DNA from 3 places in the Streptomyces sp. BA2 genome. Region 2 is predicted to be linked to each of the others. Evidence: riboswitches for the same ligand, from Rfam matches in the RefSeq annotation. Region 2 holds a riboswitch; each other region holds the start of a gene.
The links. A riboswitch is a leader RNA that binds a small molecule or an ion and turns the genes downstream of it on or off. The one in region 2 is predicted to bind cobalamin.
Positions count from the first base shown of each region.

Region 1: it holds a riboswitch for cobalamin, as region 2 does, so the genes downstream of both, E5671_RS13900 (cobalamin biosynthesis protein) here and E5671_RS16140 (ABC transporter substrate-binding protein) in region 2, are expected to answer to the same signal.
Region 3: it holds a riboswitch for cobalamin, as region 2 does, so the genes downstream of both, metE (5-methyltetrahydropteroyltriglutamate--homocysteine S-methyltransferase) here and E5671_RS16140 (ABC transporter substrate-binding protein) in region 2, are expected to answer to the same signal.

Region 1 is NZ_WSRO01000002.1:2,491,678-2,495,365, reverse strand. It holds gene E5671_RS13905 (cobyric acid synthase) at 1-1,046, opposite strand, end outside; gene E5671_RS13900 (cobalamin biosynthesis protein) at 1,043-1,984, opposite strand; cobalamin riboswitch at 2,092-2,237, opposite strand; gene E5671_RS13895 (hypothetical protein) at 2,342-2,593, opposite strand; gene E5671_RS13890 (inorganic phosphate transporter) at 2,606-3,688, opposite strand, start outside.
Region 2 is NZ_WSRO01000002.1:2,971,722-2,975,409, reverse strand. It holds gene E5671_RS16150 (helix-turn-helix transcriptional regulator) at 109-975, shown strand; gene E5671_RS16145 (VOC family protein) at 981-1,433, shown strand; cobalamin riboswitch at 1,466-1,651, shown strand; gene E5671_RS16140 (ABC transporter substrate-binding protein) at 1,751-2,770, shown strand; gene E5671_RS16135 (iron chelate uptake ABC transporter family permease subunit) at 2,767-3,688, shown strand, end outside.
Region 3 is NZ_WSRO01000002.1:8,382,118-8,385,805, forward strand. It holds gene metE (5-methyltetrahydropteroyltriglutamate--homocysteine S-methyltransferase) at 1-1,640, opposite strand, end outside; cobalamin riboswitch at 1,804-2,020, opposite strand; partial or broken gene E5671_RS40145 (3-hydroxyacyl-CoA dehydrogenase NAD-binding domain-containing protein) at 2,260-2,415, opposite strand; gene aceB (malate synthase A) at 2,412-3,688, opposite strand, start outside.

The DNA.
Region 1 (3,688 bases), 480 kb from region 2:
TCGCCGAGCACCTGGAAGCCGCCGCAGATCCCGAGCACGGGACGGCCTTCGGCGGCGCGCCGCGCGATGGCGTCGGCGAGGCCGCGCTCGCGCAGCCACTCCAGGGCGCGGACCGTGCCGCGCGTCCCCGGCACGATCACGAGATCGGCGTCGACAAGTTCCTCGGCCCGGTCCACGAACCGCACGACGACGCCGGGTTCGGCGGCCAGGGCGTCCACGTCGGTGAAGTTCGACATGAGCGGAATGGCGCACACGGCGACCCGCAGCACGTCCTCACCGACCGGCGGAGCGACGACGGACTCCCGCACGGCACCCCGCAGCGACACCCGGAGCCCGTCCTCTTCGTCGATGCCGAGGCCGTGCTGGAACGGCAGCACTCCGAACGTGCGCCGCCCGGTGAGCTGTTGGAGCATGTCGAGCCCGGGTTCGAGCAACGAGACGTCGCCCCGGAACTTGTTGACGAGATAACCGGCTATCAGCTCCTGGTCCTCGGCGCTCAGCAGCGCGGTGGTCCCGAAGAAGGAGGCGAAGACGCCTCCGCGGTCGATGTCTCCCACCACGACCACGGGGAAGCGGGCGGCCCGCGCGATCCCCATGTTCACGATGTCCGTACGTCGCAGATTGATCTCGGCGGGACTGCCCGCACCTTCGCAGATCACGGCGTCATAGCTGCCCCGAAGTTCCTCAAGGCATCCCACGACGGTGGAGAGCAGCGCTTCCTGCCGCCCTCCGTGGTAGCCGCGCGCGCTCATCTCGCCCACCGGCTTGCCCATGAGGACGACCTGGCTGCTGCGGTCGCTGCCCGGCTTGAGCAGCACGGGGTTCATCAGCGCGGTCGGCTCGACCATGGCGGCCTGCGCCTGCATGGCCTGGGCCCGCCCGATCTCGGCACCTTCGCGCGTGACAAAGGAGTTGAGGGACATGTTCTGCGCCTTGAAGGGCGCGACGGAGACCCCTTTGCGGGCCAGCCACCGGCAGATCCCGGCGGTGACGACGCTCTTCCCCGCGTCGGAGGTGGTTCCGGCGACGAGCAGTCCACCACTCATGAGGCCCTGCCTTTCCGTAGAGCGCTCACGGCCGCCGCAACGCCCAGGGCGAGGAGACCCACCCGTCGCGACAGCTTCACGGCCCGTTCGATGTCGGAGACTTCGACGCCCCGCCCGTCCCCGTTCAGGACGGGCCGGTGCTCGACACGCCCCGCGTACGAGAGAGTCCCCCCGAGCCGTACGCCCAACGCCCCGGCGAAGGCGGCCTCGACGGGGCCGGCGTTGGGGCTCGGATGCTTGGCGGCGTCCGCACGCCAGGCCAGCACCGCACCGCGCGGCGAGTCCCCGGCAACGGCCGCGAGTACGGCGGTGAGCCGGGCGCCCGGCCACCCCAGTACGTCGTCGAGCCGCGCGGAAGCCCACCCGTAGCGCCGGTACTTCACGGACTTGTGCCCGACCATGGCGTCGAGCGTGTTGACGGCACGGAAGCCCACGAGCCCGGGGATCCCGCCGACGGCCCCCCACACCAGGGCCCCGACCACGGCGTCGGACGTGTTCTCGGCGACGGACTCGACCACGGCCCGCGCGATGCCGTCGGCGTCGAGGGCCTGCGGATCCCGGCCGCACAGATGCGGCAGCCGCTCCCGGGCCACCTCGATGTCCCCGGCGGTGAGCGCCCCGCCGATGGCCCGCGCCTCACGCCCCAGCGAGGTGCCGCCGACCACGGCCCAGGTGGTGGCGGCGGTCAGCGCGACGGATGCGGCGCGCGAGTCACGTACAAGAGAAGAGGCCAGGACGGCGGCACCGGCCGCGCCTCCGGCGCACACCACGGCATGCAGGGCGCCCCACCCGCGGTGGTCACGCCACAGCACACGCTCGACGGCGCCCGCGGCCCGACCGAACGCGGCGACCGGATGCCCGCGGCGAGGATCGCCGAGGAACAGATCACCGAGGAGGCCGGCGGCGGCGCCGTACGCGAAGTCGCGATCGGCACGCATGGCGTCAGCCGGTCGTCGTGCCGAGAAGGGAGCTCACGCTCGGGAACTGGTCCGGCAACGGGCGGCCGCGCATGGCGATATGTCCTCACTCAGGGTGTCCGCGCCCTGGTTCGACGTGATCGGCGGCGAGAGTTCCTGGCTTCCGAGGAGTCAGCTCCTCGATGACAGTGGCGGGACCGCGCCGGATTCGCACCGGCTTCCTCTCCTGCTGCCGTATTGGCTCCGGCAGTCCACCACGGCCCGCGAAGGCCCGTCAACTCGCTGTTGACCTGCGACGGGAGAGTGTGCGGAGGCCCACATACGAAGGTGGGGTGCGGGACGCCGAAGCGTCCCGCACCCCACTCGAAACTCCGGTCGTCAGGCGACGATCAGATAGATCCCGTACGCCACGGCCGCCGCGCAGAGCGCGAAGCACACGTACGCGCCCGTGCGGGCCGCGGTGGCGGTGCCGCCACCCGCGGTGGAGGTACCTGCGGTGGAGGCGCCGGACGTGGCCGCCTCGCCCTTGGAGAGGCCGACGATGCCGAGGGTGAACAGGCCCACCAGGGCCACTGTCACCGCGAGGCTGACTCCGAAGACGGAGCCGAGAGCTGCCCAGTCGATGTCCATGCTGACTTTTCCTTACACCGTGGCGGGCCGGGCGGGGTCCGCCGCGGTGCCGGTCGGGGCCGGGATGGTGGCCTTGACGAAATCGACGTCCGCGCTCGCCACGGCCGACCCGGTGGGCGGCGGTGTGACGGCGGCCATCGCGGTGGTCACGACGCCTGCGGGCTCGGCGGCGGGGGAGCCGCCGATCTCGTCGTCGGCGACGTTCGTGTGGTCGACGGCGTTGCGGCGGGACAGCGACCAGATGACGGCGGAGCCGCCGATCAGGAGCGCGGCGGTCGCCGCGATGCCCCAGGGGCCCTGCTTGGTGAGGAACTCGGCCCCCGCGCCGACCAGACCGGCGGCCGGGAGGGTCAGACCCCAGGCGATGAACATGCGGGTCGCCGTGGACCAGCGGACCACACCGCCCTTGCGGCCGAGGCCCGCGCCCATCACGGCGCCGGAGCAGGACTGCGTGGTGGAGAGCGAGAAGCCGATGTGCGAGGAGGCCAGGATGACCGTCGCGGCGCTGGTCTGGGCGGCGAAGCCCTGCTGCGGCTGGAGGTCGGTGAGGCCCTTGCCCATGGTGCGGATGATGCGCCAGCCGCCGAGGTAGGTGCCGAGCGCGATGGCGACACCGGCCGAGACGATGACCCACATCGGGGGGTTGGCGCCCGGGTTCAGGACGCCGCCGGTGACCAGGGCGAGCGTGATGATGCCCATGGTCTTCTGCGCGTCGTTCGTGCCGTGGGCCAGCGAGACGAGGCCCGCGGAGGCGATCTGTCCGGCGCGGTAACCCTTGGCCGTGGCCTTGGTATCGGTGTTGCGGCCGATCCTGTACGTCAGACGCGTGGCCACCATCGCGGCGAGACCCGCCACGAGAGGGGCGGCCAGGGCCGGGATCAGGATCTTGGTGACGACGGTGCCGCCGTCGATCGACGACCAGCCCATCGACATGACAGCGGCGCCGATGAGGCCACCGAAGAGTGCGTGGGAAGAACTGGAAGGCAGGCCCACCAGCCAGGTCAGCAGATTCCAGAGGATCGCGCCGACCAGGGCCGCGAAGATCACCTCTGTCTTCAGTCCGTCCTCGTTGACGATGCCGCCAGAGATCGTCTT
Region 2 (3,688 bases):
CCCATGATCGACATCACCGGACGGAACGGGCATGGGACCTCTGCGCGCGGGTAGCAGAGACGGACGCCCACCACGCCTCGGAGCCCCGCCCATCGCATACTGGAAGGCATGGAGACCGTCTCCCGGGAGTTCGTGCGGGCCGCCCCGCGGCTCGACGGCATGGTGGTGTCCGCGGTCGGCTACCGCACGGAGGGTGAGCGGCCCGGCCTGCACCGCGGCCTGCCGTCCCCGTACCTGACGCTGATCTTCTCGCTCGACGGCCCCGTCGTCAGCGGCCTCACCCCCGAGCAGGCGGGCGGCCGCGACGCCACCCGCACGGACATCGTCCTCGGCGGCCTGCACCAGTCCCCGGCGTACGTCGTCCGGCCCGAGCACGAGGCGGGCATCCAGCTCGCCGTGCACCCGCTCGCCGCCCGCGCCCTGTTCGGCGTACCGGCCGCGGAACTGGCCGGTGAGCTGGTGACGCCCGGCGCGGAGGTGATGGGGCGCCGCGCCGCCGACGTACGGGAGATGCTGTGCGAGCAGGGCTGCTGGGCGGAGCGGTTCGCCTCCGTGTCCGCCTACTTGAGGCAGCGCGCGGCCGACGACGCCTCCGGCGGATCCGTACGGCCAGAGGTCGCCGAGGCCTGGGCCTGGCTCGCCCGGCACCGGGGCGTCGGCACCCTGCGCGGCCTCTCCCGGCACGTCGCCCTCAGCGAACGCCGCCTCACCACGCTCTTCCGCGCCGAGACGGGCCTGAGCCCCAAGCAGGCAGGACGCCTGATGCGCTTCCAGCGCGCACGGAACGCCCTCGTACGCCCGGTCGCGACGGGCGGCGCCCCCGACCTGGCCCGCGTCGCCGCCGACTGCGGCTACTACGACCACTCCCACCTGGTACGGGACTTCCAGCAGTACACCGGGGTGAGCCCCAGCGGCTGGCTGGCCGAAGAGTGCCGGAATATCCAAGCCGGGAGCCATGGCGGGGGCGAAGAGTAGGAGCCATGAACACCACCGAGAAGCAGCAGCCCCAGTCCACCTCCGCCTCAGCCGGACGCGCCCCCGACGTCTGGCCGACCCTCCAGGCGCACGACGCCCCCGCCCTGATCGACTTCCTGGTCGGCACGGTCGGCTTCCTGCGCACCGCCGTCTACGAGGACGGCGACCGCGTGGCCCACGCCGAGCTCGACTGGCCCGAAGGCGGGGCCATCATGCTCGGCTCGTACGACGAGAAGTCCCAGGAGTGGTGCCTGAAGCCGGGCACCTTCGGCGCGTACGTCGTCACCGACCACGTGGACGACCTCTACGAGCGGCTCACCGCCGCGGGGGTCGAGATCATCCGGGAGATCGAGGACCAGCCGTACGGCAGCCGGGAGTTCGGGATCGCCGACCCCGAGGGCAACAAGTGGTCCTTCGGTACCTACCGCGGAGCTCCAAGGCCCGAGCAGCCGGCCTGACCTCGCGTGAGGGCAGGCGTCCTGACCCCGCGTGATAGCTTGCGCACGCCAGTCAACCCACACCAGGGCCAGGGAATCCGGTGCGAATCCGGAACTGACGCGCAGCGGTGAGGGGGAACGGGCGGGGCCACGGCCACTGGGCGTCCACGGACGCCTGGGAAGGCGCCCCGCCCGGCCGATCCCCGAGTCCGAAGACCTGCTGGCACCTTCGCCCCCGCACCGGGCGGCGGAGGTGACGAAGCAGGCCAGGCTCCGCGTATGAGCCGTGAGACTCAAGGGATCGTGTGTCCTCCACAGCCCGTCGTGTACGTGTCCCCATGCTCCTCAGCACGGCCCTCGCCGTCACGCTGACCTCGTGCGGAGGCGGCTCGTCGGCCACCTCCAGCGGGGGCGGGAAGGCAGCGGGATACCCACTGACCCTCACCTCCTGCGGCAAGAAGGCGGAGATCAAGGCGCCGCCGCAGCGGGCGGTCTCCCTCGATCAGGGCTCCACGGAGATCCTGCTCTCCCTCGGCCTCGCGGACCGCATGGCAGGCACCGGCACCTGGACGGATCCGGTGCTCAAGGGTCTGGAGAAGGACAACGCCAAGGTCGACCGGCTCGCCGACAGCTACCCCTCCTTCGAGAAGGTCCTCGCCCAGGAGCCGGACTTCGTCACCGCCTCCTTCCTGGCGACGGTCAGCAAGGGCGGCGTCGCCGACCGCTCCAAGTTCGCCGAACTCGGCGTACCCGCCTATGTCTCGCCCTCCGACTGCGCGGGCAAGGACAACAGCGGCGACGGCGACGGCCGCCGCGACAAGACGCTGACGATGGACACGGTGTACGGCGAAGTGCGGGACCTGGCCAAGGCGTTCGGGGTCGAGAAGCGCGGCGAGCGGCTGATCGCCGACCTCAAGGGCCGGGTGGCGAAGGCCACGAAGACGATCAAGAAGGCCGACGCGTCCGGCACGACGCTCCTCTACTGGTTCGCCAACTCCGACGCGCCCTACATCGCGGGCTGCTGCGGAGCACCGGGCATCATCACGCGCGAACTGGGCGTGAAGAACGTCTTCGACGACACCCGTGAGGAGTGGCCCCAGATCAACTGGGAGACGGTGGCGGACCGCGACCCGGACGTGCTGGTCATCGGCGACCTCACGCGCAAGTCACAGACGGCCGAGAGCGCGAAGAAGAAGATCGAGTTCCTGGAGTCCAACCCGGTCACCAAGAACCTGACCGCCGTGAAGAAGAAGCGGTACGTGCTGCTGAGCGGCCAGGCCATGAACCCGACGATCCGCACGGTGGACGGCGTGGAACAAGTCGCCGACGCGTTGCGCGAGTTCGGGCTCGCCAAGTGAGGAAGGCCGCCCCGGGCGGCATACGTTCCGCCCTGCTCTGGACGACGGGCCTGGCCGCCCTCGCCCTCTCCGTGGCGGTGGCCGTCACCATCGGGCCAGCGGACATCTCCGTACCGGACGTGTGGTCCGCGGTGGCGTCCCACCTCGGCTGGGGAGAGGCGACGCTGACGCCGATCAGGGACGGCATCGTCTGGAACCTGCGCATGCCGCGCACGCTCCTCGCGGCCGTCTGCGGCGCCGGCCTCGCGGTCTGCGGAACGGTCCTCCAGTCCCTCCTGCGCAACCCGCTCGCCGACCCCTTCGTGCTCGGCGTCTCTTCGGGGGCGTCCACGGGCGCGGTCGCGATCGTCGTCCTGGGGGTCGGCGGGGGAGTGGTGTCGGTCTCGGCGGGAGCCTTCGTAGGGGCCGTCACCTCCTTCGCACTGGTCCTCTTCCTGAGCCACACCCTGGGCGGAAGCGCCGACAGGGTGGTGCTGTCAGGCGTGGCGGCGATGCAACTGTTCTCCGCCCTCACCTCGTTCGTGATCCTGACGTCGGGCGACGCGGAGACGACGCGGAGTGTCCTGTTCTGGCTGCTCGGCTCGTTGAGCGGGGTGGGCTGGACGGACGTCTGGCTGTGCGCGGCGGTGCTCTTCGTGGCCCTCGCGATCTGCCTGACGCAGGCCCGCACGCTGGACGCGTTCGTGTTCGGCCAGGACGCGGCGGCGACGCTGGGCGTACACGTGGCCCGCACCCGCCTGCTGCTGCTCTCCATCACGGCCCTCCTCACGGCAGCCCTGGTCAGCAGCGCGGGCGCCATCGGCTTCGTGGGCCTGGTCCTGCCGCACGCGGCCCGTGCGTTTGTCGGCGCCGGGCACGCACGTCTGCTCCCGGTCACGGCGCTCGCGGGCGCGGTGTTCCTGGTGTGGGTGGACACGC
Region 3 (3,688 bases), 5.4 Mb from region 2:
ATCGGCACAGGCCGGGAGATGTCGCCCGCGAGGACCGGCGGGCGCACATAACGGGTGCCGTACGACTGGACCCAGCCGTGCTGCGTGGCGAGGTAGCCGGTGAGCTGCTCGGCGAAGTACTGCACCATGTCGTTGCGTTCGGGCTCGCCGTGCACCAGGACGTCGATGCCCGCCTTCTCCTGGAACGCGACGACCTCGCTGATCTCGGAGCGGATGCGCTCCTCGTAACCGTCCGTGTCGATGCGGCCCGCTCGCAAGTCGGCCCGTGCGGTGCGCAGTTCGGTGGTCTGCGGGAACGAGCCGATGGTGGTCGTGGGAAGCAGCGGCAGACCGAGGCGGGTTCGCTGAGCCGCCGCACGCTCCGGATAGGCGTGCGCGCGGCGGCCATCGGAGCCCGTGACGGCGGCGACGCGGGAACGTACGGCCGGATCGTGGGTGAGGGCCGAGCCCGAGCGGGACGCCAGGTCGGCGCGGTTGGCGGACAGTTCGGCCGTGATGGTGTCCCTGCCCTGCACCAGGCCGCGGGCCAGCGTGGCGATCTCGGTGGTCTTCTGGTGGGCGAAGGCGAGCCAGCGGGCGATCTGCGGGTCGATGTCCCGCTCGGCGGTGGCATCCAGCGGGACGTGCAGCAGGGAGCAGGACGCGGAGACGTCGACCCGGTCGGCGAGGCCCAGGAGCGTGCCCAGCGTGGACAGGGACTTCTCCAGGTCGTTGATCCAGATGTTGCGGCCGTTGACGACGCCCGCGACCAGCCGCTTGCCGGGCAGCCCGCCGACGGCGGCGAGGTCCTCGAGCTGGCTGGCGGCGGACTCCGTGAAGTCCAGGGCGAGGCCCTCCACCGGCGCCTTGGCGAGCACCGGCAGCGCCTCGCCGAGCCTGCCGAAGTAGGAGGCGACGAGCAGCTTCGGGCGGTCGGTGAGGGCGCCCAGGTCACGGTAGGCGCGTGCGACGGCGTTGAGCTCCGCCGGGGTGCGGTCCTGGACGAGGGCGGGCTCGTCGAGCTGCACCCACTCGGCGCCCGCCGCGCGCAGGTCGGCGATGACCTCGGCGTACACGGGCAGCAGACGGTCAAGGAGCGTCAGGGGCTCGAAGCCCGCGGCCACGCCGGGCGCGGGCTTGGCGAGCAGCAGATAGGTCACAGGGCCGACCAGCACCGGGCGTGCGGCGAGGCCGAGCGCGACGGCCTCCTTGAGCTCGGCGACCTGCTTGGCCGAGTCGGCGGTGAAGACGGTGTCGGGGCCCAGCTCCGGTACGAGGTAGTGGTAGTTGGTGTCGAACCACTTGGTCATCTCAAGGGGCGCCACGTCCTGGGTGCCGCGTGCCATCGCGAAGTAACCGTCGAGCGCGTCGGTGTCGACGGCCTCGCGGTGCCGCCGCGGGACGGCGCCGACCATGACGCTGGTGTCCAGGACATGGTCGTAGTACGAGAAGTCACCGGTCGGCACTTCGTGGATGCCGGCGTCGGACAGGTGCCGCCAGGTGGACCGGCGCAGCCGCGCCGCGGTCTCCCGGAGGGTGTCGGCGCTGACGCGGCCCTTCCAATAGCCCTCGACGGCCTTCTTCAGTTCCCGGTCGGGGCCCTGGCGGGGGTAGCCGTACACGGTGGACCGTGCTGCCGCAGCTGCGGACTTCGCTGTCACGGAAATCTCCTTCGCGAGATGACTCCTGAGAATCCCGGGGACGGGACACGGACGCGAAGGGATGACGAACCGGATGGACCGGACGCGCGCCACCGGCGCGGTGCTCCACCTGATCTGTACGCCGACCCGCCCACGAGGTCACCGGGATATCCGCACGTGAGGGATCACATGCGGGCAACAGGCAGGTCTTCGGACTTGTGGGCACACCTGCCGAGGCAGATCCCTACTGGCCGTCGCTTCCCGGATCCTGCTCGGATCCAGTGCGTATGACGGAGGTCGTTCCCACTCACCGCTGCGGGGCAGTCCCGGATTCCCACCGGGTTCCCTCTTACGACGCGTCTGCCTGGCGGACAGGGCGAACCAGCTGCACAGGTCAGGCTAGAGGGTGGTCGGCCTCTTGGGCAGTACTGATCACATTCCGGACCGTGAGGTGCGACACCAATGCCTTGGACGGGGGGCGAACACCTGATGGGGCGCGGAACAGATCACCACTCTGTTCCGCGCCCCGCTCACAGCAGCCGCGGGCCCCTCAGCCCGACGGCGGACCCGGGCCCCTCAGCCCCGGTCGTAGAGGTGGAACCCGCGCCCGCTCTTGCGGCCGAGCAGCCCCGCTTCCACCGAGTGAGACGGCGACGCGCTCGCGGGCGGCGCGTGCTGCGAGGGCGTCGGCCTCGCAGACCAGGGTGTCCAGGCCGGCGCGGGCGCACACTTCGGCGATTCCGGCGCCCATCTGGCCTCCGCCCACCACGCCGACCCGGCGAATGGCCGCGGTCATGACTGACCCTCCGAACGGCGGGCGAGCGGGTCGCGCACGAACGGCTGGTCCACAAGGTGGCGGCTGTAGGCATCGGTGGTGAAGAACGCGGGCAACTCCCGTGCCAGCGCGCTCCGTTCGAAGAGCCCGCGGATTTCGTCGAGCGGCGCCCACGGGTACTCCGCCCCCAAGGCGGCGAGTTCGTCCTCCACCAGCGCGAGTACGGTCGTGCGATCGACGGCCCGGTGGCGCAGCCACTGCCAGATCTGCACCCGGGCGATCTCGGCCGTGGCCGCGTCCTCCATCAGCCCGTACAGGGCGACGGCCCCCCGCCCCCGCAGCCAGGCGGCGAAGTAACGCAGGGCGACCGCGATGTTCGTGCGCACGCCCTCCGCTGTGGGCGGCGCGCTGACGCGGCGCACGGACAGCAGCTGAGCCGCCGTCACCTCGACGTCGTCGCGGGTGCGGTCGATCTGATGCGGGCGGGTGCCGAGCACCCCGTCGAACACCCCGCGGCACACGGGGACAAGCGCGGGATGGGCGACCCAGGAGCCGTCGAAGCCGTCCTCGGCCTCGCGTTCCTTGTCCAGGCGCACCGTGGCGATGGCCGCCTGATGGGCGTCCGGGTCCTTGCCGGGCACGTGGGCGGCCATGCCGCCGATCGCGTGGGCACCGCGCTTGTGGCAGGTGCGTACGAGGAGATCGGTGTACGCGCGCATGAAGGGGGCGGTCATGGTGACCTTCGCCCGGTCGGGCAGCAGAAAGTCGGTGCGGTGCCCGAAGGTCTTGATGAGGCTGAAGAGGTAGTCCCAGCGGCCCGCGTTGAGGCCCGAGCTGTGCTCGCGGAGCTCGTGGAGGATCTCCTCCATCTGGACGGCCGCCGTGATGGTCTCGATCAGGACGGTGGCCCGGATCGTGCCGTGCGGGATGCCCATGAGGTCCTGGGCGAGGACGAAAACGTCGTTCCACAGCCGCGCCTCGTCGCGGTTCTCCAGCTTCGGCAGATAGAAGTACGGGCCGTGCCCGGCGTCGATCTGCCGCTGGGCGCAGTGGAAGAAGTAGAGCCCGAAGTCGACCAGGGAGGCGGGCGCGGGCCTGCCGTCGAACTCCAGGTGCTCTTCGGTCAGATGCCAGCCGCGCGGGCGGACGACGATGGTCGCGAGGCGCTCGCCGAGCCGGTACCGCTTCCCCTCCGGCGTGGTGAAGTCGATCCTGCGCTCGATGGCGTCGAGCAGGTTCAGCTGACCGCCGATGATGTTGTCCCAGGTGGGTGAGGTGGCGTCCTCGAAGTCCG